Regions from separate parts of the Ewingella sp. S1.OA.A_B6 genome, predicted to be linked through region 3. Evidence: predicted binding sites of a transcription regulator. Region 3 holds the regulator's gene; each other region holds the start of a gene.
The links. The regulator CRP, encoded in region 3, controls carbon source genes, mostly activating them, when cyclic AMP is high. The targets are predictions, from matches to a motif close to ATGTGANNNNNNTCACAT.

Region 1 (2,204 bases), on a different contig from region 3:
GGTTCACCAATATCAGCATGTACCCTAAATTATGGGCCGCCAGCGGTCTGGGTTACAGCGAATTGATCACCAAACTTGTCGAACTGGCGCTCGAACAACATCAACAAGACAGCCAGCTAAAAAGCGCTGCGCACTGATATTTAGCCATAGTGAAATCGAAGGGCAGAGAATTTCTCCTGCCTTTTTATTTGATGATCCGTCTGACGCGTTTGCCGGTTAGATTGGCTGCGAGATAAAAGCAGGAGAGTGTGTTTTTTCGAGGAGTAGCGCGAGGAGTAGCGAAAGAATACGGAATATAAATGGCAGGCACGAAAAAGGCGGCAAACGCCGCCTCTTCTGCATACTGCTCTAATACTCAGTACTTATTTGTATAGCTCAGCAGTACCGTACAGACGGTTGTCGCCGGAAGCCGAGATGATGCGGTATGAACTTGCACCATTGGCTTCAGCTTTTGCCGCCAGTTTGTTTTCCAGACTGCTCAGGTTAGAGCCTGCTTGCGCGCTTACCACACCAATAGCCTGTGAACTAGCGGGTGCAGACTGAACCTCTGTTGCTGCCAGAGTAGTGAATGAGGCGGTAGCCAGGGCGATTGCTGCAAATGTCATTGCGATGTTTTTCATGATAAATACCTTTTGTGTTCTTTGTTATTCTGCGCATCAGCAGGTGATAAGTCGGTTAAACACTTTGTTTAACGTTCGATAATTAAATCTTAGACTTGGATCACATTCAGTGCAATATATTTATTTATTAATCGTTAACTAATTGTGCGGTTGTTGGTTTAACCCGCACAACTGTTATTTGTACAGTTCAGCAGTACCGTGCAGGTAGTTATCACCGGATGCACCGATAATGCGGTATGAGCTTGCGCCAGCTTCGGTAGCTTTAGCATTCAGCTCACGTTGCAGACTGGAAAGGTTATTACTTGAATTGGCACTGATAACACCGATTTTCTGTTGGTTAGCGGGTGCTGAATCAACCAGAGTTGCTGCCATTGGAGAGAAAGATACGGCGGCCAATGCAAGTGCTGCGAGCGTCATTTTTACGTTTTTCATGATGTCAGTTCCTGTTCGTTAATCTGGATAAGTCTGTTTGGGATTCGGTCAACGTTATTAGTTAACGTTCGATAAGTTAATGTTAGCGACTGATCGATTCCTGTGCAAGATGTTTTTTTAGTAATCGTTAACTAATCGTGCTGTGACTCAGATCACATTAAAGATGGTTGGTAGTGATTGATTTCTTAAATTTGGTGAGTAGTGAGGCTGTTCACTTATTGATAAGGAAATTGCGGGGTATCTATTGGTTGTCATAAATGATTATTTAATGAGTGATAACTTAAAGGTTGGTTTGATCGGCTGAGGGTGTTAAAAACGATACGGTGTCTCGCGAGTGACATAAGCAGAGAAAGATAAGGCAACATTATGTCGCCTCGTTACTCGCCTGGCTGGAGCAAGGTTCAGATCAAACCTCTTAGTAGTAAACAGGAGGATGATTGGCTGAACCCGCTGGAGCAGGTGGCATTGCCGGTGAAGTCGGAATACGTTGCTGGGAAGACTTGCCGTTAGCAAAGCGACCAGGGTGACAAAAGTTGCTGTCTCCGGTCACATTGACCATGGCGACTTCCTGACTCTGGGTTGGCATCATGATAACCTGCTGTGCGGCAACATTAGCAACCGGGACAGCGCTTAGCGCCATGACTGCCAGAAGGATTTTGAGATTGCGCATGATGTGTGTCCTGAGATTCTTTGCTGATTATAGCGTATGACTTGCTGATGGGAGCTATTTACTTATCGCTCGATAATTAAATAATAATCTCTACTGGACTTGTGCGCAACTATTTTTAATAATGATCGTTACATTAATAAGCAACCAGACCCACTGGGGTGATGGAGGGAGGGTGTATGAGCACTGAACAGACGGCTTTGGTCCGGAAATGTCGCGGTCGCCCAAAACAGTTCGATCGTGGAACTGCTCTGAGCAAGGCCCTGAATTTATTCTGGCGTCATGGCTACGAGGCCACCTCATTAGCGGATTTGGTCGAAGCTACCGGTGCGAAAGCGCCTACTCTGTATGCAGAATTTGGTAATAAAGAAGGGTTATTTCGCGCAGCCGTTGAACACTATCTGGCAACCTTTTACGAAAAGAGTTTCTGTCTGCTAAGCAGAACAGATTTGTCCGTCGAGCAGGCTATAGAACAGTATCTGCGT
Region 2 (2,204 bases), on a different contig from region 3:
TGCTGATGCCCTTTAAGGACAAAAGCGGAGTGGTATCTGACATAACGCTTCTCTCCGTAATGACCAGAGACGGCCGAGCGGAAGCCCGTTTAGCCGCATTCAGGATCAGAATATTTTAGAGAATTTATCGATGTTACTGGCATCGTAAATAAAGGGTTCAGCCATCGCGCCGCTGCCATCAGCATCGAGCTTCACTTTGCCTAACCGGCCCATACTGGCTTCGGTTTTGGTTGCCGTGCCTTTGACCAAATCGTAGGCCAGATAGGTAGCGGCATAGCCGAGATCAATCGGGTTCCAGATGGCAAAACTTTTGGTCGCGCCGGATTTTACCGCGCCCGCCATTTCAGACGGCAGACCCAGACCGGTCACGTAAACTTTGCCGATTTTACCCTGATCTTTCACCGCCTGCGCCGCCGCCACGATACCGACCGACGACGGGGAAATAATCACTTTCAGATTTGGATAAGATTTCAGCAGTCCGACAGTTTCACGGTAGCTTTTATCTGATAAATCATCACCATAAGCCACCGTCACCAGATTCACAGAAGGGTACTTTGGCAGCACCTTTTTCATCTCAGCGATCCACAGATTTTGGTTGGTCGAGGTCGGTGTGGCGCTCAGAATGGCCACGTCGCCTTTTTCGACGTTCAGGGCTTTCAGGGCATCGGCAGCCAGCTTGATATTGGTTTCGCCAATCAGCGCATTGTTAGACGGATTGAGATGGATCTGGCGGCCCGCCTGCGCCACGCCGGAATCCCATGACACCACTTTAATGCCGCGCTGCATGGCTTTTTTCAGCACCGGGACCAGCGCGTCCGGGTCATTGGCGGAGACGGCGATCGCATCCACGCCCTGTGCAATAAGACCGTTCAGCACTTCGATCTGTGCTTCGGCCGTGGTGGTGGTCGGGCCGGTGTAAATCACTTTTACATCGCCCAGCTCTTTGGCGGCCTGCTGCGCACCCACGTTGGCTGCTTCAAAGAACCCATTGCCCAGCGATTTCGCCACCAATGCAATTTTCACTTCTGCCGATGCCGCGCCCGCCAGCAGAATGCTGCTCGCCATCAGGGTAAGGCTCAGTACGTATTTTAATTTCATTCTCTGTACTCCATATGCTATTCGCAAAATCTGCAAAAAGTTTAACGACCAAAAATTGCCGACGCGCCAGGCGCATGCTCATGACTCTAGGGAGTTGCTGACAAGCTAGCCTTTCCGCGAGTGCCAGTTCTAAGTCAACAATGGCAAAGGGACAAAGATCCAAGAGAACAACCTCACAAATTGATAACAATCTTTTTTTTCGATAGGCCAAACGGGCAACAAAACGCAGGATTTTGATCAGAGAAATACGCCCTGAAATAGGGCATAAAGCCAACTATCATGCAGGATTGAGTAGGGAAGTAAGGGTTTTGTTCAAAAGCGGTTTGCCGGTCACCGTTTCAGCCAGATGACCGTATCAGTGGTAACTGAGATATTGCAATAATGTTAATGAGATGTCGGAAGTAACAATCTTACTTAGTAGCCAGTAGCCATATTTTCGCTCAGGCGATTTGGCTTATTCCCCCTCTCTATATCGCAACTTACAAAAATGTTAAGTCGGGCGGTCCGGGCATGACATTTTTGCCATTTCTCAAAATTAAATGGCAACCACGGAAAGGTAAAAGTCCGGTGGATAGAACAGGCTGCTAAGAATTCACAAAAAACACCTTTTTAATTAACAATTCATTCATCACAACCATCCGCATTTTGGAGACTTCTTACATGGGCACAGTTCAGAAACGTATGTACATCAACGGTGAGTTTGTTGAAAACACCGGTGGGAAGTGGATTGACGTTATGAATCCGGCAACAGAACAGCTAATTTCTCAGATCCCGGCAGGCTCGGTGGAAGATGCCAAAAAAGCCATTGATGCAGCCGAAGCAGCGCAGCCGGGCTGGGAAGCATTACCCGCGGTTGAACGCGGCGTGTGGCTGCATAAAATTGCCGCTGGTATTCGCGAGCGCGAAGCTGAACTGACTGACACCATCATTGCCGAAGGCGGAAAAACCTACGGACTGGCACAGACCGAGGTGTTGTTCACTGCGGATTACCTCGACTATATGGCTGAATGGGCGCGCCGTTATGAAGGTGAAATTATTCAGAGTGACCGCCCTAACGAAAATATTTTCGTGTTCCGCAAAGCCATTGGCGTCACCACCGGCATTTT
Region 3 (2,204 bases):
CCAAAGCGCTCGGCGGCGGTTTCCCGGTCAGCGCCATGTTGGCGACGGAAGACGTGGCCTCGGTGATGGAACCCGGCAAGCATGGCACCACCTACGGCGGAAACCCGTTAGCGTGTGCCGTCGCTGAAGCTGCGCTGGATATCATCAACACGCCAGAGGTTCTGGCTGGCATCGGCGAGCGCCGCGCGGCATTTATTCAGGCATTGGAAGCGATTAATCAGAAATACTGCGTATTCAAAGAATTCCGTGGTCAGGGGTTATTGATTGGTGCTGAGTTATCTGACGCCTATAAAAACCGCGCCAGTGAGTTCCATAAAGCCGCTGCCGACTGCGGCCTGATGATGTTGGTGGCAGGCCCTAACGTCATGCGGTTTGCGCCATCCCTGGTGATTGAGTTCGCAGACATCAGCGAGGGGATGAATCGCTTTGAGGAAGCCATTGGGAAAGTGTTGAGCGCTTGAGGTTTCCCTATTCTCCAATAAAAACGGCGCGACAGTTGCCTGTCGCGCCGTTTTTCAGGGAATCAACGGGTGCCGTAAACGACAATCGTTTTACCGTGAGCGGAGATCAAACTCTGATCTTCCAGCATCTTGAGGATACGGCCAACCGTCTCGCGTGAACAGCCGACGATTTGACCAATTTCCTGACGGGTTATTTTGATCTGCATACCATCCGGGTGGGTCATCGCATCCGGCTGTTTTGCCAGACTCAGCAAAGTTTGCGCGATACGGCCCGTCACGTCGAGGAAGGCGAGGTTACCCACTTTCTCCGAAGTCACTTGCAACCGAGTCGCCATCTGAGCAGAAAGACGCATCAGAATGTCTGGATTAACCTGAATTAACTGGCGGAATTTTTTATAAGAGATTTCAGCCACTTCGCAAGCAGATTTAGCACGAACCCATGCACTACGCTCCTGGCCTTCTTCGAAGAGTCCCAGCTCGCCGATGAAGTCACCTTGGTTCAGGTAGGAAAGTATCATCTCTTTGCCTTCTTCATCTTTAATCAGGACGGCAACCGACCCTTTCACGATGTAGTAGAGCGTTTCGGCTTTTTCACCTTGGTGAATCAGCGTACTTTTGGACGGATATTTATGTATATGACAGTGAGACAGGAACCATTCGAGAGTAGGGTCTGTTTGTGGCTTGCCGAGAACCATTAGTTATTATCCTCTGTTATTATCGCTGCCCAAAATCACAGGGCTCAGAGTTCCCTGTACGGCGTCTTAAAAATGCGCGCCCTTTTAGCATAAGAACTGTCCAGTAATGCTGCAAGCGGGAGTCGGAGTGTAACAGCGTTATAAATGTTGTTAACACCGTGGTTTCATATGAAAACCACAAACCCATCACCGCAATTTACTGAAAAGTATGTATCGGCTCTGTTTGTAGCACAGGTTTGAGCGAGTGTCTTCTGTTGTCTCGCTTCAGCATGATGGCGATCGGGTTACGTTGCTGGTTTTTTCCTAAAAGGGTAGTCTGAGAAGAATTCAGTTTAAATGAAAGCAGCGGGAGTAAGGCATTATGCAGGCACGCGTAAAGTGGGTAGAAGGGCTGACGTTTTTGGGTGAATCTGCGTCAGGTCACCAGGTTTTAATGGACGGTAACGCGGGCGATAAAGCCCCAAGCCCGATGGAGATGTTGCTGATGTCGATGGGCGGTTGCAGCGCCATCGACGTAGTGTCTATCTTGCAAAAGGGCCGCAACGATGTGCAGAACTGCGAAGTCAAACTGACGTCTGAACGCCGTGAGGAAGCACCGAGGCTGTTCACTCATATCAACCTGCACTTTATTGTCACCGGAAAAGAGTTGTCAGATAAAGTGGTTGAGCGCGCGGTGTCCTTGTCGGCTGAAAAATACTGTTCGGTATCTCTGATGCTGGGTAAAGCCGCCTCCATCACTCATAGCTTTGAAGTGGTTGAGCCGGAGTGAGTGACTAAATGCCGCAGTGCTTAGGCGTGCGGCATCTTCCTCACTTAATCTTCTTCCCTTCCATCAGGCGCTGCACCAGTGGTGCCATAATCAGCTCCATCGCCAGCCCCATTTTACCGCCCGGCACCACCAGCGTATTGATGTGCGAGATAAACGAACCTTGCAGCATCGCCAGCAGATAAGGAAAATCTATATCGTCCAGCCCGCGAAAGTGAATCACTACAAAGCTTTCATCCAGTGAAGGGATGGCCTTGGCAGCGAACGGGTTGGAGGTGTCTA
Region 4 (2,204 bases), on a different contig from region 3:
GCACCAAACTCTTTCAAAGACGGTTTCAGCACTGAGGCATTGAGAAGTGTTTGCTGAGTCATAGTAATCACCAAAAGACGAAACAAAGTGAGTAGCGAAACCTATTTACCCTAAATAATTCGGACGGCAGAAAGGCGGCAAGTTCAAAAATCCCCAATCGCTTAGTTAACTAAACGACCGGGGCGAGCGAGCGCAGTCAACACCTCTGCAACCCGGATGATGACAAAGAAATTACATCAAGCCTTTCTTCTTCAATTCAACTTTAAAGTTATCGCGGGTGATCAGCACCACGTCGGTAACTTCGGTGAATTTCGGTGGCTCAACGCCTTTGCTCACCCAGTCATGAAGCATCTGAATACTTTTATAGCCATGGATATCCGGGCTTGGCAGCAGAGAACCATAGAAACCTGTTTGCGCACCTTTCGACAGCTCGTTCACCGCGTCAACGCCGTTGATACCAATGCCAATCACGTTAGCCGCTTTAAAGCCCTGACCTTCCGTTGCACGCACGCCACCCAAAACGGTGTTGTCGTTCATGCCAAGGATCAGCCAGTTTTTCACTTTTGCATGTTGTACCAACAGGGAGTTACCGGCATCCAGTGCGCCAGGGATGTCGTTGGACTTAGTCGGTACTTTGTAAATTTGTTTTTCCGGGAAGCCAGCCGCTTTCAGCGCATCCATTGCCCCGGAAGTACGGCGACGTGCGGTATCGAGTTCATCGGCGGTGATAGCCATGACGCCGGTGTCTGCGACATTCCAGCCACGTTTTTGCATCTCTTTATACAGTTCCTGCCCTTGACGCTCGCCGATTTTAGTCGCGGCCATCATCACTAATGGCACTTCTTCCATCGGTTTGCCTTTGGCATTCACAAACTGGTCATCGACCTGAATCACTTTCATATCGTAGCTGCGGGCTTTGGCCATAATCGCAGGCCCTAAACGCGGGTCAGGCGTACAGATAACAAAACCTTTCGCACCGTTGGCAGCCAGGCTGTCGATAGCGTTCAGCGTTTTCTCGCCGTCCGGCACCGCAATTTTGATCACCTGGAAGTTCAGATCCTTGCCTGCTTTATCCGCAAACTTCCATTCAGTCTGGAACCATGGCTCTTCCGGCTGCTTAACCAGAAAGCCCAGCTTCATGGTCTCTGCCATAGCTGAATGTGACATAAGGACAGCAAAACCTGCCATCGCTAACGTCTTAGTGAATTTATGCATGATGTTCTCCGACTTTTTATAGTTGTCTTACGCTGCATTCCGCTGAATTGACTCAGGCCGGGACCAGCGTGAAAACGTTATCAGTAGGGTGTAGCCAAAAAACCAATCTGCTTTTAGGTGCCGTATACCGGCAATTCTGGTAACAGGTTTGCTGTTTAGCCAAATAGGACCGTAACAGTTTTAACGGGAAATTAGCGCCGGAAGATAGAGCGCTATCACACTTGGGGATTACAGCAGGATCGTGCATAGATATAGCGATTTTAGCCAAGCGTTAACTTTTGACTAACTTCACATAAACATCATGAGGAGCAGGATTGTGCATACTTGTAGCTAACGCCTCCTCACGCATCTCACTCACTCGCGCACAGGATGATCATCAGACATATTCATCCATATTTTTGGGAGTGAGAAGAATGACGCAAGGTGCAATTGCTCTTGGTCTGGATTTTGGCAGCGACTCCGTCAGGGTGCTGGCCGTGGACTGTCAGAGCGGCGCGGAGATCGACACCGACGTTGTCTATTATCCGCGCTGGCAGGAGGGTCTGTTCTGCAACGCGGCGCAAAACCAGTTCCGCCATCATCCACGTGACTATATAGAGGCAATGGAGCAGGCGATTGTGAATCTGGTCCAGCGCCTCGGCGCTGAGCGCAGCGCCAAAATTATGGGTATCGGCGTGGACTCGACCGGCTCAACACCCGCACCGGTCGATGAACAAGGTCAGGTATTGGCACTGCGTCCAGAATTCGAAAACAATCCCAATGCGATGTTCGTGTTGTGGAAAGACCACACCGCCATTGAAGAAGCCGAAGAGATCAACCGCCTGTGCCGCAGCGGCGATTTCCCCGACTACTCCCGCTACATCGGCGGCGTTTACTCTTCCGAATGGTTCTGGGCCAAAATCCTGCACGTTTCCCGCCAGGATGCCGCCGTGCGTGAAGCGGCGGCGTCTTGGGTTGAGCTGTGCGACTGGGTGCCCGCCCTGCTTTCC

Region 1: a site for CRP is predicted at 1,193-1,210, ahead of bhsA (multiple stress resistance protein BhsA). Genes of this name have one in related genera too.
Region 2: a site for CRP is predicted at 1,260-1,277, ahead of rhaS (rhamnose ABC transporter substrate-binding protein). Genes of this name have one in related genera too.
Region 4: a site for CRP is predicted at 1,492-1,509, ahead of ACMV8I_RS05530 (arabinose ABC transporter substrate-binding protein). Genes of this name have one in related genera too.

Annotation. Positions count from the first base shown of each region.
Region 1 covers NZ_JBLJFK010000001.1:216,099-218,302, forward strand. Annotated here, with positions in the region: gene ddlA (D-alanine--D-alanine ligase) at 1-137, shown strand, start outside; gene bhsA (multiple stress resistance protein BhsA) at 363-620, opposite strand; gene bhsA (multiple stress resistance protein BhsA) at 795-1,052, opposite strand; gene ACMV8I_RS01070 (hypothetical protein) at 1,468-1,722, opposite strand; gene ACMV8I_RS01075 (TetR/AcrR family transcriptional regulator) at 1,899-2,204, shown strand, end outside.
Region 2 covers NZ_JBLJFK010000001.1:194,891-197,094, forward strand. Annotated here, with positions in the region: gene ACMV8I_RS00970 (sugar ABC transporter ATP-binding protein) at 1-43, opposite strand, end outside; gene rhaS (rhamnose ABC transporter substrate-binding protein) at 106-1,098, opposite strand; gene aldA (aldehyde dehydrogenase) at 1,759-2,204, shown strand, end outside.
Region 3 covers NZ_JBLJFK010000009.1:15,314-17,517, reverse strand. Annotated here, with positions in the region: gene argD (bifunctional acetylornithine/succinyldiaminopimelate transaminase) at 1-461, shown strand, start outside; gene crp (cAMP-activated global transcriptional regulator CRP) at 524-1,156, opposite strand; gene ACMV8I_RS15740 (OsmC family protein) at 1,518-1,925, shown strand; gene ACMV8I_RS15735 (phosphoribulokinase) at 1,966-2,204, opposite strand, start outside.
Region 4 covers NZ_JBLJFK010000001.1:1,162,857-1,165,060, forward strand. Annotated here, with positions in the region: gene araG (L-arabinose ABC transporter ATP-binding protein AraG) at 1-62, opposite strand, end outside; gene ACMV8I_RS05530 (arabinose ABC transporter substrate-binding protein) at 232-1,215, opposite strand; gene ACMV8I_RS05535 (ribulokinase) at 1,629-2,204, shown strand, end outside.